Regions from separate parts of the Paractinoplanes hotanensis genome, predicted to be linked through region 4. Evidence: riboswitches for the same ligand, from Rfam matches in the RefSeq annotation. Region 4 holds a riboswitch; each other region holds the start of a gene.
What was found. A riboswitch is a leader RNA that binds a small molecule or an ion and turns the genes downstream of it on or off. The one in region 4 is predicted to bind cobalamin.

Region 1 (7,524 bases), on a different contig from region 4:
GTGCTGCGGGTGCGCGAGCGCACCGTTTCCGAGTTGGTGGCCGCGGTCGGCATGAGCCAGCCCGCGGTCTCCAAGCATCTGCGGGTGCTGCGCGAGGCCGGGCTCGTCACCGCGCAGACCCGTGCCCAGCAGCGGGTCTACCGGCTCGAGCCGGGGCCGTTCCGGGAACTCGACGCCTGGCTGGCGCCCTACCGCCGCATGTGGACGCACCACCTGGCGGAACTGGAACGCCACCTCGACCGCAAGGAGGAGTCATGACTCTGGACCTGGGAACTGCCGGCGGCGCTCGCCTCGAAGGGCAGGGGGAACCGTGGACGCTCGTCTTCATCCGGGAGCTGCGGCAACCGCCGGCCGTGGTGTGGGAGGCGCTGACCGACCCGGCCGAGCTCGACCAATGGGCGCCGTTCAGCGCTGCCCGAAATCTCAACGAGCCCGGGGCCACCACGCTCACCATGGTGGACGGTGACGAGAAGCTCGACACCCCGGCCGAGATCCGGGTGGTGGAGCCGCCGGCTGTGCTGGAGTACTCGTGGGGTGCGGACCTGCTGCGGTGGGAGCTGGAGGCGGCCGGCAGCGGCACCCGGCTGACGCTGCGGCACACGCTGGTCGAGCCGTCCGGCCACGCCTCGGTGGCCACCGGGTGGCACGTCTGCGTCGTTGTGCTGCAGCACCTGCTGGACGGCGAGCCGCACGGCGTGGTCCGGGGCATGGCAGCCAAGGAGCACGGCTTCGACGAGCTGCGGGAGGAGTACGCGAAGCTGCTCATGCAACCTTCCTGAGGCCTCCGTTGTCCTGATGGGTGACGGGGGGAGACGGGATGGGGTTCGACGACTTCGTGCGAAGTCGATCGACCGGGTTGTTGCGGGTCGCGTACCTGCTCACCGGCGATCGGCACGCCGCCGAAGACCTGCTGCAGGAGGTGCTGGAGCAGATGTACGTGCGCTGGCGGCGTATCCACGGAGCCCCCGAGGCGTACGCCCGCCGGGCCCTCGTCAACCGGGCCACCAACCGCTGGCGGTCGCGTGCCCGCCGGCCCGAGACGCCGCTGGACGCGCACCACGAGCAGCCGGGGCCGGACCACGGCGAGGACGTGGCGGTGCGTTCGGCCGTGCTCGGCGCGCTGCGCGAACTGCCCGCGAAGCAACGGGCCGCGGTCGTGCTGCGGTATCTCGACGACCTTCCGGTGCACGAGGTCGCCGCCGCGCTCGGGTGCAGCGAGGGGACGGTCAAGAGCAACGCGTCCCGCGGGCTCGACCGGCTCCGGCAGGTGCTCGGGCCGTCCCTGATCCCCGAAGGGGTGGAGCTGTGACCGATACCGAGATCCGGGACGTGCTCAACCGGGCCGCGGGCGACGTGAGCCCGGCGCCCGACCTGCTCGACCGGGTGCGCGCGGGTGGTCACCGCCGGGTGATCCGGCGGCGGGCGGCCATCGGCGGGGCGCTCGCCCTCGTCGCCGGCGCGGGGCTGGCTCCGCTGGCTCGGCGCGGTCGCGGTCCGGCGCCCGCCGACGACCGTGTCCGCGGGGACCTGGCGGGCGACCTCGAGCTGGTCCGGCGCGTCCAGAAGGCGTACGGGCCGGGGACGAAAGTCCGCTGGATCGGGCGCACCCCGGGCGGGCCGGTCGCCGCGGTCACCGGTCCGTCCGGGATGCGGGACGGATACGACCTGCAGAGCTTCATCGAGGTCGTCGGCGGGGAGCCCCAGGCCGTCGAGAGCGCCGAGCTGGTGCCGGAGGGCACGGTGCAGCCCGGGGCCATGATCGCCGGGCCCGACCGCGACGTCCTCGTGGTGTTCACCGGCGGGAGCGACGTGATGTTCTCCGGCAAGCTCCGAATCGACGCCGAGGGCCGCGTCGAGCGGACGTTCGAGCCGCTTTCCGAGGTCGACGGGGCCGTCGTCCGGCGGATCCCGGATCCGGGCCGGTTCGTTCCGTTCGCGTTGCGGTCGGGGGAGGCGCCGGACAAGGTGTGGCTGGCCAACCTGAACGCCGTGGCCGACGACGGCAGCAACGCGCAGAACCTGATGCCGGAGCGGATCGACCACCTGCTGCCCGGCCGCGAGAAGGCCTGGGCGAACGAGCCGACCGGCTCCGAGAAGGACTGGTGGGACGTCGGCGCGCAGCAGGCCTACCTCGATCCGTACGGCTACCACAGCTGGACCGGCCCGACCCAGTGGCGGCTGAGCGGTGCGACGGCCGACGGGCGCCGCCTGGTGGTGCAGACCCTCGCGCTGGACGGCCGGGCCCGGGCCTTCTGGATGGCGGCCCGCGCGGGCGAGAAGCCCCGGGTCAACTATCTGGGCCGGCTCGAGGACGGCCTGTCCAGCGACGGCACCGACAACATCGGCCAGTCCTACCCGATCCTGCACGCCCGCCTGCCGCAGCAGCTGGGCGTGGCGGTGGCCGCGCTCAACTGCCAACTGCTCTACCGCGTACGGGACGGGGCCTGGCTGCCGGTTGCCGGGCAGGCCGCCGTGATCCCGGCCGCCGCCACCCATCTGGAGGTGCGTCCCCGGCAGGGCCGAGCGGCGCGCGTCGCCCTGCCTTAGGTTTGAGGGCAGCCGGACGCTGGGAGGACACGCATGGACGTCGTGATCGGGATCGACACCGGAACCACCGCCACCAAGGGGGTGGCCGCCGGGCCCGACGGCACGATCCGTGCGCTGACCAGCGTCCACTACCCGCTCGTGGTGCCCGGGCCGGGGCGGGCCGAGCTCGACCCGGCCGCGCTGCGCGACGCCGCGGTCAAGGCGCTGGTCGACGTCGCCGAGGCCTGCCGCGCGAACGGCGACCGGGTGATCGCCGTCGGGCTCAGCGCCTTCCTGCACGCGATCGTGCCGATGGACGGCGACGGCGCGCCGCTCGGGCCGCTGGTCACCTGGGCCGACGCCCGCGCCGGGGAACAGAGCGAGCGGATCGTGGCCGAGGGCCGGGGCAAGCGCTTGCAAGGGCGTACGGGAACGCCGGTCCACCCGATGTCGCCGCTGACCAAGCTGGCCTGGTGGCGCGACAACGACCCCGAGACCCTGCGCAAGACCCCGCGCTGGGGCGGCGTGAAGGAGCTCGTGCTGGCCGCTCTGGCCGACGCCCCGTACGCCGTGGATCTGTCGATCGCCAGCGGCACGGGGCTCTACGACATCCACGAGCGGCGGTGGGACCCGGAGGCGCTGGACATCGCTGGAGTGACCGCCGGGCAACTGGCCGAGGTGCTGCCGACGACCACGGTCCTCAAGCTGCGGCCCGGCGTCGCCCGGGCGGCGGGGCTCGACCCGGCCACCCCGCTGGTCATCGGCGCGGCCGACGGACCCCTGGCCAACCTGGGCGTCGGAGCCACCCCGGCCGGGGTGGCGGCGGTCTCGCTGGGCACCAGCGGCGCGCTCCGGACGGTGGTCGACCGGCCCACCGCCGACCGGGCGGGGCGGCTGTTCTGCTACGCGCTCACCGAGGACCGCTGGGTGATCGGCGGGGCGGTCAACAACGCCGGCTCGGTGGTGCGCTGGGCCGGGCAGAGTTTCGCGGCCGGGTTCGAACGGCCGGGCGCCGAGGGGGAGGACGCCGACGAACGCGACGCCGCCCTGCTCGTGGAGGCCCAGGGGGTGGCGGCCGGCAGCGACGGGCTGCTCTGCCTGCCGTACCTGCTCGGCGAACGGGCGCCCTGGTGGAAGCCCGGTCTGCGCGGCGCGTACCTGGGACTGCGGCGGGAACACGGGCGCGCCCACCTCGTCCGGTCGGCCGTCGAAGGCGTGTGCCAGCAGCTGGCCCTGGTCCGGGACTCGTTCACGGCCGAGGGGATCGCGGTCACCGAGGTGCGGGCCACGGGCGGGGCGGTTGCCTCCGAGCTGTGGGTCGGTGTGCTCGCGGCCGCGCTCGACGTGCCGGTCGCGGTGGCCGACACCCCGGAGGGCACCGCGCTCGGCGCGTGCCTGCTGGCCCGGCACGCCCTCGGCGAGCTGCCCGACCTCGATCAGGCGGCGTCGCTCGTGCCGCTCGGCGAGCCGACCCGCCCCGATCCGGCCAACGCCCACCTGTACGCCCGGCTGCGGCCGCTCATCGAGTCTTCGGCGCTGGCCGTGCTCGAGGTGGTGAAGGAACTCGACCGGATCGCCCCGCCGGCCCTGCCCACGACGGAGAAGGCCGTGTCGTAGGGGTCACCTTACCCCGCGTTGACGGGGTGGGCGGGCGTGAGAAAGCATGGCGGGCGAGCGGTAGCGGAGGAACCCGGTGCGTAATCCGGGACGGTCCCGCCACTGTGACCGGGGAGCGACCCGCCACCAGAGGCCACGGCACCTACAGCCGGAAGGCGCGCGGGGAGCGACGATCCGGGAGTCAGGAGACTCCGGCCGCTCGTGACAACCGCCGCGCGGGCGTGGACACCCGCGCAGAGAGGGACTCCCGTGACGCCGTACCCGTTCTCGGCCGTGGTCGGCTTGGCCGATCTGCGCCTCGCCCTGCTGCTGACCGCCGTCTCGCCCGCTGTGGGCGGGGTTCTGGTGCGTGGCGAGAAGGGCACCGCCAAGAGCACTGTCGTGCGCGCCCTGGCCGCGCTGCTGCCCGAGGTGGCTGTGGTGCGCGGTTGCCGCTTCGCGTGTGACCCGTCGAAAATGGATCCGCTCTGCCCCGACGGCCCGCACGCCGCCGACAGTCCGGTTCACCACCGGCCCGCCTCGCTGGTGGAGCTGCCGGTCGGCGCGACCGAGGACAGGGTGGTGGGCACGCTCGATCTGCAGCGGGCGCTGGCCGACGGGGTCAAGGCGTACGAGCCGGGACTGCTGGCGGCGGCGCACCGCGGGGTGCTCTATGTCGACGAGGTCAACCTGCTGCCCGACCACCTGGTCGACCTGCTGCTGGACGCGGCGGCGATGGGCCGGGCCCACGTCGAGCGGGACGGGGTGTCGGTCAAGCACGCGGCCCGGTTCCTGCTGGTCGGCACGATGAACCCGGAGGAGGGCGAGCCGCGGCCGCAGCTCGTCGACCGGTTCGGTCTGGTGGTCAACGTGTCCGCGCCGCGCGACGCCAAGGACCGGGCCGAGGTGGTGCGGCGGCGGCTGGCCTACGAGCTCGACCCGGACCGGTTCGCGGCGCGGTTCGAGGGCGACGAGCGGGAGCTGGCGGGCCGGATCGTGGCCGCCCGGGACCTGCTGCCGGCCGTTGTGCTGCCGGACCGGGAGCTCGACCGGATCGCGCTGGTCAGTCTCGCGTACGGGGTGGACGGGATGCGCGCGGACATCGTGGTGGCCCGCTGCGCGGTCGCCCTGGCGGCCTGGCACGGCCGCGAGCTGGTCACTGCCGATGACGTACGCGATGCCGCGCGCCTGGCGCTGCCGCACCGCCGCCGCAAGGATCCCCTCGACCCGCCCGGCACCGACGAGCAGCGCCTCGAGCAAGCCCTGAAGGAAGCGGACGCGCAGCTCGGGGACGACGACCCGGACGACGCCCCGCCTGCTGGTGGCCCCGAGGACGGCGGCCCGGACGGGGGCGGCCCGGACAGCAGCGGCTCGGACAGCAGCGGCTCGGACCGTGGCGGCCCGGACAGCGGTGGCGGCGATGGGGGATCGGCTGACGGCGGCCCGGAAGGCGCCCGCGGCTCCTCGGACGACGGCGCTTCTCCGACGTCGCAGTCCTCATTGCCCAGTCCGGAAATGACGGATAAATCGGCCGCGGACCAGCAATCCGATGAGGACGGCGGGCGCGGCGAGAATCGGGTAGCCGGAGCGGCGGCGGTCGCGCCGGGTTCTGCCTATCGAACGAAGACTCTGAGCATCGCGCGTCGTGGGGAGGGCGGCCACGCCGGTCGTCGTTCGCTGTCGCTGTCGCGGCGTGGACGCGTTGTCGGCTCTCGGATGCCGACCGGTCGGCTGGCCGGGGCGCCGCACCTGCCGGCCACCCTGCGCGCGGCTCTGCACCGTGCGGGCACTGAGCGGTCACGGATCGGCCAGGGGCGCGAAGGAGCAGTCCCAAATCGGGTACGCACCGGGCAGGCAGAGGTGGGAGGGGCGCGTGACTCGAGCGCTGCCGGGCCTCAGTCGGACGGCGAGCGGGGCCAGGTGCACCGCGCGGGCGATGCGCCCGTGGATGCGGGTTGGCGGCCGATGGTGCTGCCCCGGGATCTGCGGGAGGCGGTGCACGTCGGGCGGGAGTCGAACCTGGTGCTCTTCGTGGTCGACGCCTCGGGGTCGATGGCGGCCCGCAAGCGGATGACGGTGGTGAAGACGGCGGTGTTGTCGCTGCTGCGCGACGCCTATCAGCGGCGGGACCGGGTGGGGATGATCACCTTCCGGGGGCACGAGGCCGAGCAGGTGCTGCCGCCCACGTCCAGCCATGAGGTGGGGGTGCTCCGGCTGGCGGGTCTGCGCACGGGGGGACGTACGCCCTTGGCCGCCGGCCTCCGGACGGCCGCCGCGACCATCGCGACCGAGCGTCGCCGTGACCCGCGCCGGCGGCCGCTGTTGATCGTCGTCACCGACGGCCGGGCCACCAGCGGACCCGACCCGGCCACCGTGGCGCCGGCGCTCGCAGGGGTGTCCACTGTGGTGGTCGACTGCGAATCCGGGCCGATCCGGTTGCGGCTCGCGGCCCGGCTCGCTGCCGCGCTCGACGCCGACCTGATGCCGGTGGAGGGCCTCGAGACGGGCCGGGCCGCCTGATGCCGCAGGGAAAAGTCACCTCCGTGCCGGACGACGGCCTCACCACCCGCCAGCGCCGGCGCCAGGCCGTGCTGGCCGTCCACACCGGACACGGTAAGGGCAAGTCGACCGCTGCCTTCGGGATGGCCCTGCGCGCGTGGAGCGCGGGCTGGCCGGTTGGCGTCTTCCAGTTCGTGAAGTCGGAGAAGTGGCGGGTGGGCGAGGAATCCGCGCTCAAGGCGCTCGGCGCCACCGGGGGAGCGCCGGTCACCTGGCACAAGATGGGCGAGGGCTGGTCGTGGATCCAGCGCGCCGGCGCCGAACGCGACCACGCGGCCGAGGCGGCCGAGGGCTGGGCTCAGATCAAGCGGGACCTGGCCGCCGAGACCCACCGGTTCTATGTGCTCGACGAGTTCACGTACCCGATGAAGTGGGGTTGGGTCGACGTCGACGAGGTGGTGGCCACGCTGGCCGAGCGTCCGGGCAACCAGCACGTCGTGATCACCGGCCGGGACGCGGCGCCGGCGCTGCTCGAGGCGGCCGACCTGGTCACCGAGATGACGAAGGTGAAGCACCCGATGGACGCGGGCCGCAAGGGGCAGCAGGGCATCGAATGGTGACCATGCCGCGGGTCGTCATCGGCGCGCCCGCCTCCGGACACGGCAAGACCACGGTGGCGACCGGACTGCTGGCCGCGTTCGCCCGGCGGGGGCTGCCGGTCGCGCCGTTCAAGGTCGGGCCGGACTACATCGACCCCGGCTACCACGCGCTCGCCGCCGGGCGGCCGGGCCGCAACCTCGATTCCGTGCTGGTGGGGGAGGACCTGATCGGGCCGCTGTTCGCGCACGGCTCGCAGGGCGCGTCGCTGGCCGTGATCGAGGGCGTGATGGGGCTGTACGACGG
Region 2 (7,524 bases), on a different contig from region 4:
GACCCGCATCGTCGACGGGCCGCGGGAGGCCCAGTCGTGGTACGGGCGAAGCGTGACCGACGTCTTCTCGAAGGGCGGTGCATCGTGTGGTCCAGGACGCGAAGTCGGTCAGCGGGCCTGGACTTCTTCTTCCAGACGGCCTGAACGCAGCGGCAGCAGGGTGTCAGCCAGGTCGATGATGCGCTGGTCGTGGGTGGCCACCAGCGCCAGAGTGCCGTCGGTCACCGCAGTCGTCAGCGCGGAGAGGACCAGCGCCACGTGTTCGTCGTCCTGGTGGGCGGTGGGCTCGTCGAGCAGGGCCACGGCCGGGCTCAGCACGAGGGTGCGAGCCAGGGCCGTGCGCTGCTGCTCGCCCAGGGAAGTGTCGTGCGCGGGGCGGGTGGCCAGGGCGTCGAGGCCGAGGCGGGCCAGCAGCTCGGGGTCGGGGGTGCGGCCGCGCAGACTGGCCGGCAGGTGGGCGTTCTCGGCGACCGTCAGCTCGGGGGCCAGGGCCGGGCGCTGGGGGAGCAGGGACACCTGCGCCCAGTCGTGCACCGAGGTTGCCGGCTTGCCGCCGACCGTGACCTCGCCCCGGGACGGCGCCATGATGCCGGCGACCAGGTGCAGCAGGGTTGATTTGCCCGACCCGGAGCGGCCCGCCAGCACGGTCAGCCGAGCCGGGGGCAGGGCCAGGCTGACCTCGCTGACCACGGCGGTCGCGCCGCGCAGGTGAGTCACCGCGTTCAGTCTGACGAGGTCTGTGGTCACCCACCCATCCTTCCCGACCAGGCGCGCCGGCGCCGCCCCCACCCGGCGCGCGTTTCGGGTGCGGGTGACGGTGCGTGTTCAGCGGAGCGGCACGCGGCTCCAGTCGGTGTCGGAGGCCAGGTAGAAGCCGGGGTACGACGGCTGGTTGTACGTCGTCTGCTGGCGGGCCACCTCGGCGCGGTACTGGGGGTCGTCCATCAGGGTGTAGAGCTTGTGCCCGGTCGGTTCGGTGCTGACGTAGATGCGTACGGCCGAACTGTCTGTCGTGCGGACCAGCAGCTCCTCGCGCCAGTCGCCGAGGATGTCGGCGATCAGTCCGGCGTTGCCCTTGGTGCCGTTGTTCGTCCGGGCGCCCTCGGCGGTCAGCAGTGTGCCCCGGCGCCAGTCGTCGATCGTCGGGGTGACGTCGCCGGCTCCGTTGACGATCTGGGTGGTCAGGTCGGCCGACCAGCGAATGCTCTGGTTGGTGCCGGGGACGGCTCCGGGCAGCACCTGGCCCTGCGCCGTGTACAGGCCCGAGGCCTCGGTGCCGCCGGGGAGGCTGGCCCAGGACTCGATGCCGGGAGTGTCCGGCAGAACGTCGCCGATCATGCCGCGGCCGGTGTCCCGGCCCGAGTAGGCGCCGAACAAGACCTCGCCGGTCCGGGCGTCGCGCATGGCCATGCCGTACGGGGCCGAGGCGCCGTTCTCGTGCACGGTGAAGATTTCCAGGCCGGGGCGGCCCGGATCGATGTCGGTGACGTGCATGGCGTCGCCGTGGCCGAGGCGGACGCGCCGGCCGGGGTCGGCGCTGCCCTCGGGGAGCACGCCGGTCGACGAGTAGAGCAGGCTGCCGTCGTCGTCGATGGTGGCTGCGCCGTACACGACCTCCTGCTGGCCGTCGCCGTCGACGTCGGCCGCGCTGAGCGAGTGGAAGCCCTGCGTGGTCAGCTTTCCGTACACGGGATCGGCGCCGTCGCGGCCGTGCGGGCTGTCGTTGAACGGGTTCGTCATGGGCGCCCAGCCGCTGTCGACATACCAGTTCTCGACCAGGTGACGGCCGTTCCACCGGTACGCGACCAGCGTCGACCGGGTGTAGTAGCCGCGCGCGAACACAGCCGACGGGTGGCGTCCGTCGAGGTAGGCGACGCCCGCGAGGAAACGGTCGACGCGGTTGGCCGGTTCGATCCGGGGCATCGCGTAGTCGCCCCAGCGGAGCCCGTCGTCGTCGCGGCCGGGCTTGTAGCGCACCGTTTCCAGCTCGCGGCCGGTGGCGCCCTCGAAGACGGTCAGATACTCGGGTCCGTCGACGATGAAGCCCTGGAACGCCCGCAGTGCGTTGCGCGGGCTGCGGGCGGGCGCGTACACGTCGATGAAGTAGTCGGCCAGTTCCTCGGCGCTGCGGCCGGCGGGCGTCAGACCGAGGGCCTCGCCGACCGTGGCCGGCCAGTGTCCCGCCACCACTTCGGGGTGAGCGGCCCAGCCACGGAACATCCTGACGAGGTGCTCGTAGTAGCCGGCCGCGCTGAGCCGGTAGTCGTCGGTGTTGCGGTAGCCGCGGGCCAGGTCGGCCCTCGGCAGGGTGATGTGACGATTCTGTCCATTGCGGATTGTCCGGGTGCCGGGCGCGGTCTTCATCATGATCTCGGCCCGGCCGTCGCCGTCGAAGTCGTACACCAGGAACTGGGTGTAGTGGGCCCCGGCCCGGATGTTCACGCCGAGGTCGATCCGGTGCCGCAGGGTCCCGTCCAGCTCGTACGTGTCGACGTACACCGGCCCCGTGTAGCCGACCTGGGACACGTCCTTGGAGTTCGACGGATCCCACTTCACGACGTACTCGTTCTGCCCGTCACCGTCCACGTCGCCCACGCTCATGTCGTTGGCCGAATACGTGTACGCCTCCCCGGCCGGCGTCACGCCGTCGGCCGGCTTGCGCAACGGTAGGTCGAAGTAGTTCGTGGCGCTGGTCGCGGCGGGGTCGCTGCGCCTCCCGCCGACGGCTGCCACCTGGTAGCGGGAGGTCGTGCTGCCACCCGCGTCCAAATAGTTGGTGCTGTCGGTGACGGTGGCGATCCGTCTGCCGTCCCGGAACACATGGAAGTTCGTGCCGGTCAGTCCGGTGGTGCTGTGCCCGGTGGCCTCGCGCTTGAACAGCCGCCAGCTGAGGAAGGCGCCCTCACTGGTTCCGGCCACGACCAGCCCGCGGTCCGCCTCGGGCCGGGGCGAAGCTACCGCGGCGGCCGGAGTGGCGAACAGAGTCAACGTCGTCGTGACAGCCAGAATCGATCGCACGGCAAGCCCTCCACGCTGGTGGATGTCCCGAGGTAAGCGCTTGCCTGAGTGTGCATCGACGCCTATGGATGGTCAATGGGCTGAGGGCGATGCATCGAATCGGGCGCCGAGAGAGAAGGCGGAGGGGTCGCGTCAGCTTCCGGCTGGCGGCGGCGACACCGGGACCGAGGGGCCAGGGCGGGAGCGCCACGCGCCCACGGCCATGTCGGCCAGCAGGAAAGCCGCGAGGGGGATGCCGAACATCGGCACCACCCAGCCGAGGGCGATCACGGCCGGGACGCCGACGGCGATGGCCCACGGCGGCAGCTTCTGCCAGGCGCCGCGCTCGACCGGGGGAGCACCCACCAGCGCGCGGCGGCCCGTGCGGGTCGGGCGGCGCTGCCACCACATGCGGTAGCCCCAGACGATGACGGTGAGGAGACCGATGGCGAGCAGGGCGAGCAGGATCTGGTTGGGGACGCCGAACAGCATGCCCATGTGGGCGCTCACGCCGAGGCTGGTGAGCTGGGCCAGCAGGGGATAGTCGGCGAAGTCGCTGCGGTCGACCACGGTGCTGCTCGCGGCGTCGACGGCGATGCTGTCCTTGCGTACGGGGAACTCGGAGTCGTTCTGGGTCACGGTCCAGGCCGTGGCCGCATCGGCGGGCACGCTCAGCTCGATCGGCCCGTCGAGGCCGTTGTCGCGGGCGATCTTGACCACCGAGTCGGCGGTGGCCGGGTCGAACGCCACCGCCCCCGAGGCGCCGCCGTGGTGGTCGCCGCTGGGCGCGTCGACGCCGGTGGTGAGCGACGGCGTGCGCGAGTCGAGCGCGTCCAGGGCCGCGCCGAAGTTCTCGCCCGCGTAACGCGACCAGGTCAGTCCGGTGGCGGCGAGGAACAGCAGGCCCACAGTCAGCCACACACCGGTCGCGGCGTGGAAGCTGCGGGTGCGGCGCACGCCCTTGCGGGCCGACAGGTCAGGGGCGAGAAGCCTTTTCGCCGTACGGTTGCCGCGCTGCCGCCGCCACCAGAGCGCCAGCCCGCCGAGCGCGATGATCGCCAGCCAGCTGGCCGCGAACTCGGAGTAGTGCCGGCCGAGGTCGCCCAGCTGCAGGTTGCGATGGAAGTCGTCGAACCACGTCTTCAGCGGGGTGTAGGTGAACCAGGTGGTGAGCTGCCCCTTCACCTCGGCCGTGTACGGGTCGACGTAGACCGTGTGCTGCCGGTCGTCGGTCAGCGACTCCACATTGAAGTCGACCTGCGTGGTGCCGTCCCCCTCGCCGGGCCGGATCGTCGCGATCTCGCCGTCGGGGTGGGCCTGCCGGGCCGCCGCCACCTGCTCGGCCAGCGGGCGCGGTGTGCCGTCCGTGCTCGCGACGGTCAGCTCGTTGCTGTAGACGAGGCTGTCGAGCTGAGGAGTCAGTGTGTAGGCGAGACCGGTGAGCGCGGCCACGAACAGGAACGGCGCTACGAAGATGCCCGCGTAGAAGTGCAGGCGTAACAGCAGCGCGCCGAAGCCGCTGGATCTCCGCTCCGGCCGGGGGACGGGCGCGGGCTTGACCTGAGTTTCGGGGACGGCGGACATGGGCTCCTCGTTCCGGGGGTCCACGACGACATGGGGGATGGTGCCGTCTGTGTGGTCGTCCTCCGGCCCGGGATAGTTCCCAGCGATTCCTCAGGAGGGAAACGCCGTGCAGGTAGCAGGTGTGAGCGCCGACCGGGCTGCCCGGGCCGCGGGGCGATGCGGGTCATGGGCGTACCGCGTCCGGCCGGCACATGCGGCAGGCTGAGCTGAACGGGTAGCAGGAAGACGGCGCCCGAGACCCCGACCGGCGTGGTGACGAGGGCGATCAGCAATCCGGCGGCGAACCCGTCCAGCAGATCGACGCCTCACCGGCCGAGCGTGACCGGGGCGGCGGGTATCCCGGACGTGAGCAGGGCGGTCAGCGGCGTGGCGAGGTCACGCGGCGAGAACAGGTCAGGTCCGGTGTAATCGATGATCTCGGCGAGCCGCCACCACCGGAAGGCGTCGAGGTGCTCGTCGGCGGCGAGCTGGTCGTCGGTGAACTCGCCTCGAGGCTCGAAGTGGGTCGCGCGGACGAGGAAGTAGTCGTTGACGATGCCGTCGAGGCCGGGCGGGTGATCCGCGCCCACGATCACCTGATGCCAGACGTGCGGCGGATCGACGGTGGTGACCAGGCCGGTTTCCTCTCGCAGCTCACGGCGCAGCGCGGAAGGCCCGTCCTCGCCCGGTTCCACGCCGCCACCCGGAGCGGCCCAGACGGCGTGTGCTCCGTTCGGTACCGCCGGGTGGGGCGGGATGAACCGGCACAGCAGGACGCGGTCGTCGTCGTCGAGGATGATCGCGCGGGCGGAGGTTCGGAGGTTCAGCGGCATGGCGGATTCCCGGGCATGATCGACACGAGACGCAGGGTAACGGGTGACACGCCCGCCACAGCATGTGGTGTTGTGCGTGGGGGCCGTCCTCCATATATGGTGACTCCCGCAGCTGGTTCGATCATCGCTGGGCGGTGATCGAGGCAAGAGGGAACCCGGTGGAAATCCGGGACTGCCCCGCAGCGGTGAGTGGGAACGACCGCCGTCACACAGCACTGGGCGTCTTGAACGACGCCTGGGAAGCGACGGCCAGTAGGCCTGGTGCAGTGCGCCCACGAGTCCGAAGACCTGCCAGCGCACCGTACGCCACTGTGGCGTGCGGTGGACGAAGGCCGCGCGGGACGGCCGACGCCATTCGTACGGCCGCACCAGGCCGTCGGCGTCCCCTGCGTGCCTTCACCACGGGTGCAAGGGGGGAACGCGAGAATGACGGTCACGCAGGACACGACCGCGGTGCCGGAGCAACGACGGCACGGCATGCAGGTGCGCAAGCGCAACGGCGACCTGGAGACGGTCGACGTCAACAAGATCGTCAAAGCCGTCGAGCGGTGGGTGGCCGACCTCGACGAGGTGGATCCGCTGCGGGTGGCGACCAAGACGATCAGCGGGCTCTACGACGGCGCGACGACCGCGGAGCTCGACAAGCTCTCCATCCAGACGTCGGCCGAGCTGATCGGCGAGGAGCCGCAGTACTCGAAGCTGGCCGCGCGGCTGCTCGCGGCCTACGTCGACAAGGAGGTCCGCCTCCAGGGTGTGCACAGTTTCAGTCAATCGATCAGAAACGCGCACTCACTGGGGCTGATCGGCGACGAAACGGCCGGCTTCGTCGAGCGAAACGCGCGAAAGCTGGACGACGCGATCGATGTGGACGGCGACCTGCGGTTCGAGTACTTCGGGCTGCGTACGGTGGCCGACCGCTACCTGCTGCGCCACCCCCAGGAGCGCACGGTCGTCGAGACCCCGCAGTACTTCCTGCTGCGGGTGGCGTGCGGGCTGTCCGAGACGCCGTCCGAGGCCATCGGGTTCTACCGGCTGATGTCGTCGCTGGCCTATCTGCCCAGCTCACCGACGCTGTTCAACTCGGGCACCCGGCACACCCAGATGTCGTCGTGCTTCCTCGTCGACTCGCCGCGCGACGAGCTCGACTCCATCTACGAGCGCTACCACCAGGTCGCGAAGCTGTCCAAGTTCTCGGGCGGCATCGGCATCGCGTGGTCGCGCGTCCGGGGTCGTGGCGCGCTCATCCGGGGCACGAACGGCAGGTCCAACGGCATCGTCCCGTTCCTCAAGACCCTCGACGCGGGCGTCGCCGCGGTCAACCAGGGCGGCCGGCGCAAGGGCGCGGCCTGCGTTTATCTCGAGCCGTGGCACCCGGACGTCGAGGAGTTCCTGGAGCTGCGCGACAACACCGGCGAGGAGTCGCGCCGCACCCACAACCTCAACCTGGCCAACTGGATCCCGGACGAGTTCATGCGCCGGGTCGAGGCCGACGGCGAGTGGTCGCTGATCGACCCGTCCGACGCGCCCGAGCTGCCCGACCTGTTCGGCGAGGCGTTCGACGAGGCCTACCGGGCGGCCGAGAAGAAGGCGGTCAAGAAGGTCAAGGCCCGCGACCTGTACGGGCGGATGATGCGCACACTCGCGCAGACCGGCAACGGCTGGATGACGTTCAAGGACCGCTCGAACGCGTTGTCCAACCAGACCGGCGCCCCGGGCAACACCATCCACCTGTCCAACCTGTGCACCGAGATCCTCGAGGTGAACAGCGACGACGAGACGGCGGTGTGCAACCTCGGCTCGATCAACCTCGGCGCTCACGTGACCGGCGGCGGCGTCGACTGGGAGAAGTTGCGCGCCACGGTGCGGACCGCGGTGGTGTTCCTGGACCGGGTCATCGACATCAACTACTACCCGTCCGAGCAGGCCGCGAAGTCGAACCCACGTTGGCGGCCGATCGGGCTCGGGCTGATGGGGCTGCAGGACGCGTTCTTCCAACTGCGGCTTCCGTTCGACTCGGCCCAAGCCCAGGAACTGTCCACGCGCGTACAAGAAGAGATCTTTCTGACCGCGCTGGAGGTGTCGGCCGATCTGGCCGAGCAGTTCGGACCGCACCCGGCCTTCGCCGAGACCC
Region 3 (7,524 bases), on a different contig from region 4:
GCGGCGAAACGGCCCTGACCGTGGCCGAGATGGTGGTGCTCGGCCGGGGCCCGCACCTGTCCACCTTTCAGCGCGCCGGCCGCGACGACCACGAGATCGCCGCCCGCTGCCTGGCCCGCGTCGGCGCCACCCACCTCGGCCCGCGCCCGTTCAGCGGCCTGTCCGGCGGCGAACGCCAACGGGTGCTCATCGCCCGCGCGCTCGCCCAGCAGGCCACCCACCTGCTGCTCGACGAGCCGACCAACCACCTCGACATCCGCTACCAGCACGAGGTCCTGGGCCTGGTCCGCGGGCTCGGCACGTGCTCGGTCGTGGTGCTGCACGACCTCAACCTGGCCGCCCGCTACTGCGACGACCTGGTGCTGCTCGGCCGGGGCGGGGTGGTGGCGGCCGGGCCGGTGGACGAGGTGCTCGACCCGGCCGTCCTCGAGCCCGTCTACGGCATCGGAATCAAGCGCCTCGACCTCGACGGCCACCTGCACCTGCTGTTCCACCCGTTCTCCGAGGAGGCCGCATGACAGCGCAGGACAGCATCAACGACTACTGGACCGGCCGCGCTCCCGGCTACGCCGAGTACCAGCTGCGGCCCGAGCGGCTCGCCGACGACACCGCCGCCTGGTCGGAGGTCTGGTCGTCCGAGCTGCCGCCCGCGCCCCTCGACGTGCTCGACGTCGGCACCGGGAGCGGCCAGGTCGCGTCGGTGCTGGCCGGGCTCGGCCACCGGGTGACCGGCATCGACCTGTCGGAGGGAATGCTGGAGCAGGCGCGGGCCACGGTGAAGGGCGTCGACTTCCGCCTCGGCGACGCCGTCACACCCGACTTGCCGGCGGGGAGCTTCGACGCCGTGACCGGTCGCTACGTCATGTGGACCCTGCGGGACCCGGCGGCGGCCGTGCGGAACTGGATCCGGCTGCTGCGGCCCGGCGGAACGGTTGCCGTGGTGGACAGCACGTGGTTCCCGCACGGCCCGCAGTCCTTCTACGAGCCCGAGGTGTGGCAGGCGCTGCCGCTGGCCCGGGCCACCTCCATCGCGCCGACCGCCGCCGTGCTCGAGGAGGCCGGCCTGACCGGGGTGACGGTCACGCCCCTGACCACGATCTACGAACTCGACCGGAAGTACGGCGTGGCGCCCGGCCACGACCTGCAGACGCAGTATCTGATCACCGGGAGGCTCTGATGGAGTTCCGCGAAGCGCTGCGCGGCCGGCGAATCGTCCGCAACTATCGCACCGACCCGATTCCCGACGAGGTCATCGCCCGCACCGTCGAGGTCGTGCACCGGGCGCCGAACGCCGGCTTCAGCCAGGGTCACCGCCTGGTCGTCGTCACCGATCCGGACACCCGACCCTCGGCCACCCCGCCGACGACCCGGCCGTCCCCACCGCCCGGCTCGCCGAGCGACGCCGGCCGATCGACGAGCTGGTCAGCTGGCGCCGGTGAGCCGGGTCGCGAAGACGAGCGGCGGACCCGCCTCGGGACGGGCGACGACGGTGATCCCGGTGCGCCGGCCCGCCGCCAGCGGCACGGCCGCCAGGGCCATGCCGGGCGCGACCACCTGGGCGGCGAACGGCTCGCCCGAGCCGGGCACGACGGTCCAGGAACGGATCCGACCGGCTGTCTTCTCCGCACAGAGATGCAGCAGCGCTGTGCCGCTGCGCACCGGCTCCGCCCGCAGGAGCAACTGCCGGCCCTCGGCGTACGCCACCGCGGACTTCCGGACCGGGCAGGGCCCCTCCGCCTCGGCGGACGCGATGTACGCACCCGTCCAGAGCAGCGTCGTCGCGACCAGGACCACCCCCAGGGCCACCGCCACAACCAGCCCGCCTCGCCACGAGCGACCAGGCGCGGCCGGGACAACAACGGCTGCGGTACGAGCGAGAAGCAACCCGTCGGCCCCGTGCCGCACAGTGAGCAAGCCTCCGGCCCCCGCACCGCGCCGCCGCCGGGCACGGCAGTACCGCGTGCCGGTCGTGGCCGCTGCCGGCCCGTGCTCCCCGAACTCCATGCCCGGGTAGTCGCTGCGCCGAGCCCGCTGGTTCCCTCGCCACAGCACCACCGTGGTGGCGGCTACCGTGGTGGCCGGATTCGAGAACGTCGGGGTGAGTGTGAGCGAGACCGCTGAGGGCTGCACGGTGACCGTGTGCCGCGACTGCTGCTGCGGTAACGCGCTCCAGCACCCATCGCTCGACCACGAGGCCCAGCTCGACCGATTGAGCGCGGCTCTGGCCCCCACCCACCGCGTACGCAAGAGCCTCTGCCTCGATGTCTGCGCCGAGGCCAACGTGATGGTCGTGCACCCCGCACCCACCGCCCGCCGCCGGGGCGCCACCCCGGTCTGGTTCGGCCTCGTGCTCAGCCCCGAGGTCGAGGCCGACCTGGTCTCCTGGGTGCGGGCCGGCGGGCCAGGCGTCGCCGAACTCCCACCCGTGCTCGACCTCTCCGTCATCCCGGCCCCCGGCCGCTGACGGCCCACGCGGTCGCCGCCGTGACCGGGCCGTCGCCGCCGTAGCCAGGTCGTCGCCGCCGTCACCGGGCCGTCGCCGCCGTAGCCGGGGTCATCGTAGAGTGGGTGCCGTGCCGATGCCCGAGGTCGACGCCGGGCCGGCCCTGCGGGCGGCGGCCCGGCTCGGGCCGTATTTCGCCTGGCAGCCGCTCGACGCCGAGCCGGGGTGGCGGCCCTTCGGCGAGCTGCTCGACCCGGCCGTCGTGGCCGAGCGGGTCGAGGCCGGGCGGCGGGTGCTTCTGCGAATGTCCGGCCTGCGCCGCGACGAGATCGGCGAGCGGGTGGTCGCCTCCACGATCTTCCTCGGGCTGGCCTCGCGGCTCGTCTCGCCCGTGCTGGCGGCGGCTGCGCTCACCGGCCTCGTGCCGCTGGCCGACCCGGGCCGCCTGTGGTGGCGGCCCGTCGAGAGCGGTCCGATGCCGATCGCGTACGACGGCCTGGGCGCCGCCGCGGGCAGCGGGCACGACCGTACGGCGATCGACCAGCTGGTCCGCCCGATGCTCGAGGTGTTCCGCCACCGGTTCGTCCTGTCCCCGCAGGTGTTGTGGGGCAACGTCGCCTCGGCGCTCGGCGGAGCCGTCGGCATGATCGCCGGCAACGCCCCCGGCCGGGCCGCCGAGCGTGCGGCCACGATCGTCACCGGCCTGCTCGCGGAGCCGCCCCTGGCAGGCATGGCGACCCTGCACCGGCCCGATCCGCACCGGGCCCGCTGGTTCCTGGTGCGCGACAACTGCTGCCTCTACTACCGCATCCCCGGCGGCGGCACCTGCGGCGACTGCGTGCTCACGCCGGAAGTGGTCCGGCGTGAGCAGTGGCAGAGGCTCCTCAGCCGCTGATGCGTGGCCGGCCGAAAGGCGATGGGCCACCGGACACCTCAGCCGCCGCGAACCTCGGCGGCGGCTGCCACGAGGTGCTTCAGCGACGCCTCGACCTCGGGGTAGCCGCGGGTCTTGAGGCCGCAGTCGGGGTTGACCCAGATCCGGCGGGCCGGCACCGCGGCGACGGCCCGGCGCAGCGATTCGGCCACCTCGTCGCGCGACGGCACCCGGGGCGAGTGGATGTCCCAGACGCCGGGGCCGACACCGCGGGCGTAGCCGATCGCGGCCAGGTCGCCGAGCACCTCCATCTTCGACCGGGACGCCTCGATGCTGGTGACGTCGGCGTCGAGGGCGTCGATGGCCGTGATGACCTCCCCGAACTCGGAATAGCAGAGGTGGGTGTGGATCTGGGTGTCGTCGGCCACGCCGCTGGTGGCCAGCCGGAACGAGCCGACCGCCCAGTCCAGGTACGCCTTCTGGTCGGCCCGGCGCAGCGGCAGGGTCTCGCGCAGCGCCGGTTCGTCGACCTGGATCACCCTGATGCCGGCCCGTTCCAGGTCGGCCGTCTCGTCGCGCAGGGCCAGCGCGACCTGGTCGGCGGTGTCCGCCCAGGGCTGGTCGGTGCGGACGAACGACCAGGCCAGGATAGTGACCGGGCCGGTGAGCATGCCCTTCACCGGGCGGTCGGTGAGCGACTGCGCGAACGTCGACCACTCGACGGTCATCGGGCCGCGGCGGGCCACGTCGCCGTAGATGATCGGCGGGCGTACGCAGCGGGAGCCGTACGACTGCACCCAGCCGAGGTCGGTGGCCGCGAACCCGTCGAGCTGCTCGCCGAAGTACTGCACCATGTCGTTGCGCTCCGGTTCCCCGTGCACGAGGACGTCCAGGCCCAGCTCCTCCTGCAGCCGGATGACGTGCTCGACCTCCTTCCTCATGAGCGCGGCGTAATCGGCGGCGGACAGGGTTCCGGCGCGCAGAGCGGCCCGCGCCTGCCGCAGCGGAGCGGTCTGCGGGAACGAGCCGATGGTCGTGGTGGGCAGATCCGGCAGCCCGAGCCGGGCCTGCTGGGCGGCGGCCCGTTCAGCGTAGGCGCCGCGCTGCCGGTCGGCCGGGCTCAGTGCGGCGATCCGGGCCCGTACGCCGTCGTGCCGCCACGACGGCGGGGTCGCGGGCAGCGGTTCGGGGAGGTGGGCGGTGCCGTCGCGCAGCGCCCTGCCGAGCAGCACGACCTCGTCCACCTTCTGCCGCGCGAACGCGAGCCGGGCGACCAGGTCCGCGTCCAGGCGCTTCTCGACCGACAGGTCGACCGGGACGTGCAGCAGCGAGCATGAGGCCGAGACCGCGACGTGGTCGGCCAGCCCGGTGACGGTCGCTCCGATCGAGGCCGCGGCGCGCAGGTCGGTACGCCAGATGTTGTGCCCGTCGACCAGTCCGGCGACGATCGTCTTGCCGCGCAGCGGCCCGGCGGCGGCCAGCCGGGCCAGGTTGCCCCGGCCGGCGACCAGATCGAGGCCGAGCGCCTCGATCGGGGTGCCGAGCAGCGCGGGCAGGGCGGCGCCGAGCTCGCCGAAGTAGGTGGCTACGAGGATCTGCGGCCGTCGTTCGAGGCCGCCGAGGCGGTGGTAGACCGCGCGCAGCGCGTCGATCTCCGCCGGCGTGCGGTCGGTGACGTAGGCCGGCTCGTCCAGCTGCACCCAGGGCACGCCGGCGTCGGCGAGGCGAACCAGGATCTCCGCGTACGTGTCGGTCAGCTCGCCGAGACGGTCGAACGGCAGCCCGCTCGACGCGGAGGGCTTGGCCAGAAGCAGGAACGTGGCCGGCCCGACCAGCACCGGGCGGGTGGTGATGCCGAGCGCGGCGGCTTCGGCGTACTCCCGCAGGGGCTTGTCCGGCCGCGCCCGGAAGGTGGTCTCGTCGGCGATCTCGGGGACCAGGTAGTGGTAGTTGGTGTCGAACCACTTGGTCAGCTCGAGCGCGGGCTCGGCGTCGACTCCGCGGGCCATGGCGAAATACGTGTCCAGTTCGGACAGACACAGCCGGTCGAACCGGTCCGGGACCGCACCGACGGCGACGGCGGTGTCGAGGACGTGGTCGTAGAACGAGAACGTGTTGGACGGGATAGCGTCGAGCCGGGCGTTGCGCAGCGTCTGCCACACCTCGGCGCGCAGCCCGGCGGCGGTCCGCTCGAGTGCGGCGGCGTCGATCGTGCCGGCCCAGTAGGCTTCGACGGCCTTCTTCAACTCACGGTTGGCGCCGATACGCGGGTAGCCGAGCACAGTGCTCTGCCCGAAAGGCGTTGTCACGACAGGTGTTCCTTCCCTCGAAGACCCCGGTGGCCCACGAGAAGAGGCACGCTGAAACGAGGCACCTGACCCTCCCGCGGGATCACCGGCGGCGCGCACCGGTCGGTGCGCACGGTGCGGGCAGGTCTTCGGACTTGCGGGCGCCTGGCACGTTCCTACTGGCCGTCGCTTCCCAGGCCTCGCGGCCCAGTGCTTGATGACGGCGGTCGTTCCCACTCACCGCTGCGGGGCAGTCCCGGATTTCCACCGGGTTCCCTCTTACGACGCCCCGGTCCGGTCTCGTCGGACCGGGGCGAACCAGCACTGCCGTCCACTCTAGTGAGCGGATCGGCATCAGTCGCTCAGAATTCGTCGTCGAAGGTGACCGAACCCGTCACACCGACCTGGTAGGCCGAGACACGGCGCTCGAAGAAGTTCGAGAGCTCCTGCACGTCCTGGAGCTCCATGAAGGCGAACGGGTTGCCGCTGCCGTACATCGGCTCGATGCCCAGCGCCGACAGGCGGCGGTCGGCGACATGCTGCAGGTACTCGCGCATGTCGGCCAGCGACATGCCCGAGACGCCCTGGGTGAGCAGGTCCTCGGCGAACTGCACCTCGCATTCGACGGCCTCGGACAGCATGTCGCGGACCTGCTGCTCCATCTCGGCGTCGAAGAGATCCGGTTCCTCCTGCCGGACCTGGTCGACCACGTCGAACGCGAACGCCATGTGCATGCTCTCGTCGCGGAAGACCCAGTTGGTGCCGGAGGCGAGGCCGTTCAGCAGGCCGCGGGAGCGCAGGAAATACACGTACGCGAAAGCGCCGTAGAAGAACAGCCCCTCGATGCACGCGGCGAAGCAGATCACGTTGAGCAGGAACGCGCGGCGGTCCACCTTCGACCGCAGCGAGCGCAGTTCGTAGATCGAGTCGATCCACTGGTAACAGAACTCGGCCTTGCGGGCGATCGACGGGATGTTCTCGACGGCCGCGAACGCCTCGGCGCGCTCGTCGAGATCGGGCACGTAGGTGTCGAGCAGGTTCAGATAGAACTGAACGTGCACGGCCTCCTCGAACAGCTGCCGCGAGAGATAGAGGCGGCCCTCGGGCGAGTTGACGTGTTGATACAGGTTGAGCACGAGGTTGTTGGACACGATCGTGTCACCGGTGGCGAAGAAGGCAACCAGCCGCGAGACCAGGTGTTGCTCGGCCGGTGAGAGGCGCTGCAGGTCGGCGAGGTCGCCGTGCAGGTCGACCTCCTCGACGGTCCAGGTGTTCTTGATGGCGTCCTTGAAGCGGTCGAAGAAGTGCGGGTAGCGCATCGGCCGCAGCGTGAGGTCCATGCCGGGATCGAGCAGCATCTGACGTACGGGGGTGGTGGTCACTGGCAGGCCTCACATGACTCGGGGTTTTCCAGGGAGCAGGCAAGGGCTTCCTCGTCGGAGACGACGGGAAGCGCGGCGAGCGGCGTCGTGGCTGCCGCGACGGAGACGGTCGCCTGCTGGATGCGCGTCGCGGGGCGCGAGCGCAGGTAGTACGACGTCTTCAACCCGGCCTTCCAGGCGTACAGGTACATCGAGGAGAGCTTGCCGATGGTCGGCGCGCTCAGGAACAGGTTGAGCGACTGCGACTGATCGATGTAGGGCGCCCGGGCGGCGGCCAGCTCGATCAGGGCCTTCTGCGGCAACTCCCAGGCCGTACGGAACAGTTCGCGCACCTCGGCCGGCAGTTCGGCGATGCCCTGGACGGAACCCTCGGCCCGCTTGATCTGCTCCCGGATCGAGGCCGTCCACAGGCCGCGGGCCTTCAACTCCCGTACGAGATACGTGTTGATCTGCAGGAACTCGCCGGACATGGTCTCGCGCTTGAAGAGGTTGGACACCTGCGGCTCGATGCACTCGTAACACCCGGCGATCGAGGCG
Region 4 (7,524 bases):
CCCGCGCCGGCCCGGCAGCCGCCGGCAGCTGGGCGTCACCCCGCAGGAGACCGGGCTGCCCGCCTCGCTGCGCGTCGGCGAGGTCGTCGACTTCGTCTCCGCCCACTACGACAATCCCCTGCCCAAGACCGAGCTGCTCGACCGGTTCGGGCTCACCGGTCTCGTACGACGGCAGACCGGCGGACTGTCCGGCGGTGAGAAGCGCCGTGTCGCCGTCGCGCTCGCGTTCGTCGGCCGGCCCCGCATGGTCTTCCTCGACGAGCCCACCACCGGTCTCGACGTGCAGGCCCGGCGCCTGCTGTGGGACGGCATCCGCTCGTTCTCGGCCGAGGGCGGCACGGTCGTGCTGACCAGCCACTACCTGGAAGAGATCGAGGCCCTCGCCCGGCGGGTGGTGGTGATCGGGGGTGGCCGGGTGCTCGCCGACGACACGGTCGACGCCGTACGCGGCCTGGTCGCCGTCCGCCGGGTCAGCCTGACCGTCCGCGGGCCCCTGCCCGAGCTGACCGGCGTCACGGGCGTCGAACGCGAGGGCGACCGCCTGCACCTGCTGACCGGTGACGCCGACCGGCTGGTGCGCGACCTGGTCACGTACGACGTCGGCTTCGAAGATCTGGAGGTGCGCCCGACCTCGCTGGAGGAAGCGTTCCTCGCGCTGACCCGCGAACCCGCAGCCGCTTGACTCGTCCCAGGACGCTTCCAACCGCCCCTTATCGGACTGAAGGCTGAGCTTCCATGTCATCTCTAGCGGTCACCCATGCCCGCTTCCAGCTGCTCGAGACCATCCGCATCCCGATCGCCGTGTTCGGCAGCGCGTTCTTCCCCTCGGCGGCGATGCTCGCCTTCGTGGTGCCGTTCGTCGGCGACAACGCGGAGTACGCGACCCTGGCCACCGTCTCGATGATCACGTTCTCGGTGATGACGACCAACCTCTTCCAGCACGGCGCCGGAGTCGCGGAGGACCGGGCCCAACCCTGGGATCCGTACGTCCGGACCCTGCCCGCCGGGGCCATGCCCCGTTTCGCCGGTCGCATCCTCTCCGGTCTCTGCCTCATGGCGGTCTCGTTGGTGCCGGTCGTGCTGATCGCCGCGTTCTTCACCGAGGCCACGGTCACCCCGCTCGCTTTCCTGATCGCCGCCGGGACCACCGTCGTCATCGCCGTCCCGTTCATCCTCATGGGACTCGCGATCGGTTACTCGATGCCGCAGAAGGCCGCGATCGTCGTCGCCCAGGTGCTGTTCTTCCCGCTCGCGTTCCTGGGCGGGCTGATGACCGGCCCGGGCCTGGCGCCCGGCATCGTCGAGAACATCGCGCCCTATCTGCCTACCGGCGGGGCGGCCCGGCTGATGTGGGCGGCTGTGAGCGATATTCCGTACGATTTCCGATCTATCGCCGCGCTGGTGGGCTGGACCGCGGTGCTCGGTGGGGGAGCCCTATGGGCCTATCGACGCGATGAGGGTCGGCGATTCAGCTAGAACATCGACACTTAAGCCCGTCCAAAGGTGCACGGTGCGACGATGCGGCCATGACCCCATCGACTCCCGGAGCACCCAGCTGGGTCGATCTCGGCACCGCCGACCTCCCCGACGCGGAAAGGTTCTACACCTCGTTGTTCGGCTGGTCGGCCGAGGTTTCCGGCGACTACGTCACCTTCACCCTGAACGGTCTTCCGGTGGCCGGCGCCGGCCCGCTCTACGGCGCCGGCCAGCCGACGGCCTGGAGCACCTACATCGGTACGAACGATGCCGACGGTGTCACCGCCCGGGTGGCCGGCAACGGCGGCAAGGTGCTGGTGCCGCCGTTCGACGTGCAGGAACAGGGGCGGATGGCGGCCTTCCTCGATCCGGGCGGCGCGCCGTTCAGCGTGTGGGAGCCGGGCACGATGCGCGGCGCCGAGCTGTTCGACGTGCCCGGGGCGCTCACCTGGAACGAGCTCAACACCCGCGACCTGGACGGGTCGATGGCCTTCTACCAGTCGGTGTTCGGCTGGCAGTTCCGCAACAGCTCGATGTCCGGGGTTCCGTACGTGGTCGCCAAGGTGCACGAGACACCGGTCTGCGGCATCCAGCCGATGCTGCACGACCTCTGGCCGGACGACGTCAGTCCGCATTGGATGGTCTACTTCTCGGTGCACGACGTCGACGTAGCGGCCGAGCACACCCTCGCCCTGGGCGGCGCCGTGGTCCAGCCTCCGACGACCCTGCCGATCGGCCGTTACGCGGTGCTCTCCGACGCACAGGGCGGCCTGTTCTCCGTGCTCGCCGGCGCCCGCTAGCACGCGCCACAGACTCAGCGGCGAACCGGCACGACGAGTGGCCCGTGCTCGCCCTCGACCACGCGGACCCGTACCCGGTAGTGCCTGGCGAGGTTCTCCTCGGTGAGCACCTCGCGCGCCGTGCCCGCCGCGGCAACCGTGCCCTCGGCCAGCAGCACCATACGGTCGGCGTACTCGCCCGCGGTCGTCAGGTCGTGCATCGTCATCAGCACGGTCAGCTCCCGCTCGGCCCGCAGGCGGTCGATGAGTTCCAGCACCTCCTGCTGATGTCCGATGTCGAGCGCACTCGTCGGCTCGTCCAGCAGCAGGATCCGCGCGCCTTGAGCCAGCGCCCGGGCCAGGAAGACACGCTGCCGTTCGCCGCCCGACAACGTCTCGAGCCGCCGGCCGGCGAAGCGCGCCACATCCAGCGACTCCAGCACTTCTTCGACGGCAGTGATGTCGGCGGCGGACTCCCGGCCGAGCGGCGCGATATAAGGCGTACGACCCAGGAGCGCGTAATCCAGCACCCGCATGCCCGGCGGGACCGTGGGCGACTGGCTCACCGTGGCGATCGTCCGGGCCCGCTCTCGGCGGTGCAGCCGGTCGACCGGGGCGCCGTCGAGCTCGACCGTGCCGGTGCAGGGCAACAGGCCGCCGATCGCGCGCAACGCCGTCGACTTGCCCGCGCCGTTGGGCCCGATCACCGTGACCCACTCGCCCCGGGACACGTCGAGGGCGACGCCGTCCACGATCAAGTTCCCGTCCAGCCGTACGCGAAGATCCTGAACACGAATCGCCCGAGCGCTCACGACGTCCCCCGGCTGCGGCGCAGCACCACGATGAAGAACGGCGCCCCGAAGAACGCCGTGACCACGCCGATCGGGATCTCGGCCTGCCCGCCGGCCGTACGGGCCAGCAGGTCGGCGAGCGCCAGGAAGGCGCCGCCGAACAGCACCGACAGCGGCAGGATCGACCGGTAGCTCGAGCCGGCCAGCAGGCGCATGGTGTGCGGGACGATGATGCCGACGAAGCCGATCAGCCCCGAGACCGACACCGCCGCCGCGGTGCCCAGCGAGGCGGCCACGATCAACAGGTAGCGGCTGCGCTGCGGGTGCAGGCCGAGGCCGGTTGCCTCCTCGTCGCCGACGGTCAGCACGTCGAGCTCGCGCCGCTGGGCCAGCACGATGACGGCGGTGACCACGGCGTACGGCAGCACGATGAGCACGTCGTGCCAGCCCGCGGTGGCCAGCCGCCCGAGCAGCCACGAGTAGACCTCGCGCAGCGTCTCGACGTGTCGCTGCATCAGATAGGTCTGCCCGGCGGCGAGGAACGACGAGACCGCCACCCCGGCCAGGATCAGCGTCGCCGGCGAGCGGTCGCGGCCCCCGGCCGCGCCCAGCAGCCAGGTCAGCGCGACCGCCAGCAGCGCACCGGCGAACGCTGCCACCGGCACCCCGATCGGCAGGTTGGCGGTGGCGTCGCCGGAAGCCCCGGCTCGCAACGAGATCACCGCGGTCACGCCTAGACCCGCGCCGGCAGCCACCCCGAGCAGGTGCGGGTCGGCCAGCGGATTGCGGAACACGCCCTGGTACGCGGCGCCGGCCAGCGCGAGCAGCCCGCCGACCAGCAGTCCGAGCACCACCCGGGGCAGCCGCAGCTCGGTGAGGATGGCGACCTCACGGGCCGTGAGGCCGCTGTGCAGCTGGACGCCCGGAATCAGGTTGAGAAGCTCGATGGCGACGCCGCCCGGCGGCAGCGCGACCGACCCGAAGGCCAGCCCCGCCACCAGCGCGATCAGAACGGCCGCGACACCACCGGCCAGCCAGCCCGCTCGCAGACCAGCCGGCCGGACCCCGCCCCGGTTCTCGCGGAGCGTGGTGGTCACCGCCCAGCCGTTCCGGTCACGCCGGGACCTTGGCCACGGCGTCGGCCACCGCGCGCACGAGATCGACGGTCCGCGGGCCCCAGCGGGACGCGATGTCGTCGTCGAGCGGGAAGATCTGCTTGGTCCGCACAGCCGTGATCGTGTTCCAGCCCTTGCGGGCGGCGACGGTCTGCGCCGACTGCTGGCAGCATTTGGTGTCGGCCAGGAAAATCGTGTCCGGGTCGGACTTGACCAGCGCCTCCGCCGAGAGCTGGGGGTAGCCGCCCTTGGCGCCGTCCGGGTCGGCGGCGTCGGCCACATTGGTCAGGCCGAAGAGCGAGAAGATCGAGCCCACGAACGTCTTCGAGGTGACCGTGTAGAGCGTCGGGTCGAGCTCGTAGTAGTAGCTGAGCGGCGCGCTGCGGGCGGGCACGTCCTTGACGATCTTGTCGATGTCGGCCTTCATCCGGTCGGTCAGCGCGTCGGCCTCCGCCCGATGCCCGGTCAGCGTGCCCAGGTCACCGATTTCCCGGTACGTGTCGTCGAGGTCAGCCGCGGCCGCGACGAGCAGCACCGGGATCTTCAGCCGGTCGAGCTGCGCGACGATCTTGTCGATGTCGTTGGAGAGCACCACCAGGTCGGGGTCCTTGGCCGCGATCGCCTCGGCGTTGGGCTTGAAGCCGGAGAGGTCGGTCTTCGGCGCGTCGGCCGGGTGGTTCGACTGATCGTCGACCGCCGTCACCTGCGGTCCGGCCCCGATGGCGAACAGCATCTCGGTGGCCGTCGCGCTCAGCGAGACGATCTTCTCGGGTCGCTGGTCGAGCGTGAGGTCGCCCACCGTCACCGGGTACGACGCGGCGGCGGCGCCCGACGGCTGACCACCCGCGGGCCCGGTCGTGTCGTCGTTGCCGCCGCAGGCGCCGGCCAGCAGCAGCGTGGTCACCGCGAGCGCGGCTGTCAGTGCACGTTTCATGAGGTCCTCCGGTCGGCCGGGTGCTGTGCCGACGGGCGTCGGCCGGGTGCTTCGCCGACAGGGCCTCAGGGGTGGTCTGTCCGCGAGGCGCCCCTCCCCGGGAGCGCTTGTTCGCGACCGGCGTCCAGGCGACCTGGCTCGACCCCGAAGGAGGTCACACAGTTGCGGGACAGCGCCGGGTTCACACCGGCTTCGCTGAACGCGGTCCCTCCGACGCTATCCCACCCCTGATCAACGGGGCGGTTCGGCGCTCTTCTCCTGCTGCGGAGCGGCGGCCCGGTCGCCCTCGGCGGCCGCTTCCTCGTCACCGGCCAGCGCGGCGCGCAGCCGCTCCTTCTCGGCCGAGCGACGGCCCGCGGCGCCGACGAGCTGCTCGTTCATCTCGTTACGCCACTTGGCGAGCAGGAAGAACGACGCGACGGCCGACACCAGGATCGCGATCATGCCGGTCACCAGGAGGTTGAGCGGGAGAGGCGAGAGCAGCGCGAGAACCACCACGAACAGGCCGATCCGGCCGAGCGTGTATTTGATGGCGGGGCTCATGTCTCCCTCTCGTCAGCCCACGCGGTGACTGAGCCACCGCAGGCCGTAGAACCAGATCAGGCAATAGACCACCGTGAAGGCGGCCGCGCCGAACAGACCGCTGACCAGCGTCGGGAACTGGGTGGCGGCGAGGCCGGCAATCGTCATGCCGGCGGCCACGGCGAAGCCGGTGCCCAGCAGAGCGACCACAACGCGCGAGGCGCCGTAGCCCTCGGCCCGGAACTCTTCGACGAACAGCCACACCGGCAGGATGATCGCGAGCCAGCCGCTGGTGTTGCCGAACTCGGAGACCCGGGTCAGCGACAGGATCGCCTCGAGGATCAACAGCAGGACGGCCCCGGTCACCAGCCCGGCCAGCGCGGTGCCGACGAGGTCGCCGATGGTCGCCAGGCGTCCGCTGGCGTCCCGGCGTGGGCGGCGGGTGCTTTTCGTGTCGGTCATGACACCTTGCAGGGTACGCGCCCGGCTCAGGCCCAGACCTGCTGCGGTTCGCTGCGCCGCAGGGCCAGGGAGGGCGCCGGCTCGTGCTCGGTCACGACCTCGTGGCGGCCGTCGCGCTCGACCGGCCGGAAGCCCGCGTCCCAGATGAGGGTGAGCACCTCGTCGCGGTCGGCGGCCCCCTCGGGACCGTCGAGGTCGTCGGCGCCGAAGTTGAGTGTGAGCTGGGCGACCGGCAGGCCGTGCATGGCCCAGGAACACGTCACGTGGCGCACGTTGTCGAGCAGCAGCCGGGACACGGCGAACGTCTTCAGCGTCTCGGTCGGCGCCGCCGCCCTGGCCTCGCCCTCGGGCTGGTGCCGCACCGGGGCGAAGGCCGGCACGTCGCCCGCTCGGTCCTGCTGGTCGCGCAGCCGCAGCACGTGATCGACGCGGTCGCCCGCACTCTCGAGACGGCCGTAGATCATGGAGGCGGCCTCGGACTGCGGGCCGGCGTTGAAGGTCACCCGGTCGCCGTTGAGCTCGGTGCGCCGGTGGTGGGCCAGGCGGCCGAGCCAGGCGAGGTCGTCGCAGGCGTAGAGGGCCTCGCCGTCGGCCCGGTTCAGCCGCTCGCCGGCATAGACCTTGGCCTCCAGCTCACGCTTCAATCCGGCATCCATCTGCTGCGCCCCTCTCGACAACTGCCGTCGAGAGTACTTCTCCCCTCCCCCGAACCGCCGGGCGCCGGTGTCCGGCGGGTGCCCGCGTGGTGCCGTTCGCCGGATTCCCAGTCTTCTTTCACCTGGGATCAATCGACAGGCATGCGAGCTTTGATGTAAGTCTTTAGGGGGACGGCACGCGGCGCGAAGCGGCGCGACGGGACGGGGAGCACATGGCGACAGCAAGAGTCGGTGTCCGGCGATCACGCAACGCACACCCTTGGTGGCGCCCCGTTGCGTTCTCCGCCGTTGCCGCCACCATTGCCGCCCTGTTCCAGCCCGTTCCCGCCCTGGCCGACCCGGCCACCGCCCCGCAGGACACATTCAACCTGGCCGTGCCCGATGTCGGCGCCCGCCCGGCGGCGCTCGGCACCCTGACGCTCCCCGGCCAGAAGGCGCCCACCACGAGCACGATCACGTCGCTGCCCGGGGCCGCCACCAACCCGGCCCTCCAGCGGATCGAGAAGGGTCGCAACGAGATCGCGGCCCTGGGCGACAAGCTGATCCAGGCCGAGCAGGATCGTGACCTGGCCAAGGCGCAGGCCGAGGCCGCCGGCCTGAAGTACGAACAGGCGTCGGCCAACCTCCAGCAGGCGCAGGCGGCCGCGGCCGACGCCGCGGCCCAGGCCGTGATCGACGCCGCCGGCCTGCCGCCCGGTGGCGTCGGCGGCGCCAACAGCCTCGACGATCTGGCCCGTCTGCAGCGTGGCCAGGGCACCGCCCAGGCCATCGCCCGCCAGATCGAACTGG

Region 1: another riboswitch for cobalamin. It lies ahead of LXN57_RS08865 (VWA domain-containing protein); the one in region 4 lies ahead of LXN57_RS17200 (ABC transporter substrate-binding protein).
Region 2: another riboswitch for cobalamin. It lies ahead of LXN57_RS00855 (ribonucleoside-diphosphate reductase subunit alpha); the one in region 4 lies ahead of LXN57_RS17200 (ABC transporter substrate-binding protein).
Region 3: another riboswitch for cobalamin. It lies ahead of metE (5-methyltetrahydropteroyltriglutamate--homocysteine S-methyltransferase); the one in region 4 lies ahead of LXN57_RS17200 (ABC transporter substrate-binding protein).

What each region holds. Positions count from the first base shown of each region.
Region 1 is NZ_JAMQOL010000010.1:176,004-183,527, reverse strand. Features, by position in the region: gene LXN57_RS08890 (ArsR/SmtB family transcription factor) at 1-258, shown strand, start outside; gene LXN57_RS08885 (SRPBCC family protein) at 255-779, shown strand; gene LXN57_RS08880 (SigE family RNA polymerase sigma factor) at 818-1,309, shown strand; gene LXN57_RS08875 (hypothetical protein) at 1,306-2,547, shown strand; gene LXN57_RS08870 (gluconokinase) at 2,581-4,143, shown strand; cobalamin riboswitch at 4,210-4,335, shown strand; gene LXN57_RS08865 (VWA domain-containing protein) at 4,393-6,642, shown strand; gene cobO (cob(I)yrinic acid a,c-diamide adenosyltransferase) at 6,642-7,241, shown strand; gene LXN57_RS08855 (cobyrinic acid a,c-diamide synthase CobB) at 7,235-7,524, shown strand, end outside.
Region 2 is NZ_JAMQOL010000001.1:177,234-184,757, reverse strand. Features, by position in the region: partial or broken gene LXN57_RS48275 (hypothetical protein) at 1-33, opposite strand, end outside; gene LXN57_RS00875 (ABC transporter ATP-binding protein) at 109-747, opposite strand; gene LXN57_RS00870 (rhamnogalacturonan lyase) at 826-3,018, opposite strand; gene LXN57_RS00865 (PepSY-associated TM helix domain-containing protein) at 3,151-4,581, opposite strand; gene LXN57_RS00860 (NUDIX hydrolase) at 4,887-5,393, opposite strand; cobalamin riboswitch at 5,490-5,703, shown strand; gene LXN57_RS00855 (ribonucleoside-diphosphate reductase subunit alpha) at 5,820-7,524, shown strand, end outside.
Region 3 is NZ_JAMQOL010000001.1:169,568-177,091, forward strand. Features, by position in the region: gene LXN57_RS00815 (ABC transporter ATP-binding protein) at 1-518, shown strand, start outside; gene LXN57_RS00820 (class I SAM-dependent methyltransferase) at 515-1,177, shown strand; partial or broken gene LXN57_RS00825 (nitroreductase family protein) at 1,177-1,332, shown strand; gene LXN57_RS00830 (hypothetical protein) at 1,423-2,130, opposite strand; gene LXN57_RS00835 (hypothetical protein) at 2,132-2,464, shown strand; gene LXN57_RS00840 ((2Fe-2S)-binding protein) at 2,580-3,338, shown strand; gene metE (5-methyltetrahydropteroyltriglutamate--homocysteine S-methyltransferase) at 3,377-5,626, opposite strand; cobalamin riboswitch at 5,729-5,943, opposite strand; gene LXN57_RS00850 (ribonucleotide-diphosphate reductase subunit beta) at 5,968-6,963, opposite strand; gene LXN57_RS00855 (ribonucleoside-diphosphate reductase subunit alpha) at 6,984-7,524, opposite strand, start outside.
Region 4 is NZ_JAMQOL010000021.1:78,770-86,293, reverse strand. Features, by position in the region: gene LXN57_RS17225 (ABC transporter ATP-binding protein) at 1-682, shown strand, start outside; gene LXN57_RS17220 (ABC transporter permease) at 736-1,476, shown strand; gene LXN57_RS17215 (VOC family protein) at 1,527-2,276, shown strand; gene LXN57_RS17210 (ABC transporter ATP-binding protein) at 2,291-3,067, opposite strand; gene LXN57_RS17205 (FecCD family ABC transporter permease) at 3,064-4,143, opposite strand; gene LXN57_RS17200 (ABC transporter substrate-binding protein) at 4,160-5,095, opposite strand; cobalamin riboswitch at 5,205-5,342, opposite strand; gene LXN57_RS17195 (DUF4229 domain-containing protein) at 5,327-5,638, opposite strand; gene LXN57_RS17190 (hypothetical protein) at 5,651-6,079, opposite strand; gene LXN57_RS17185 (hypothetical protein) at 6,106-6,735, opposite strand; gene LXN57_RS17180 (C40 family peptidase) at 6,948-7,524, shown strand, end outside.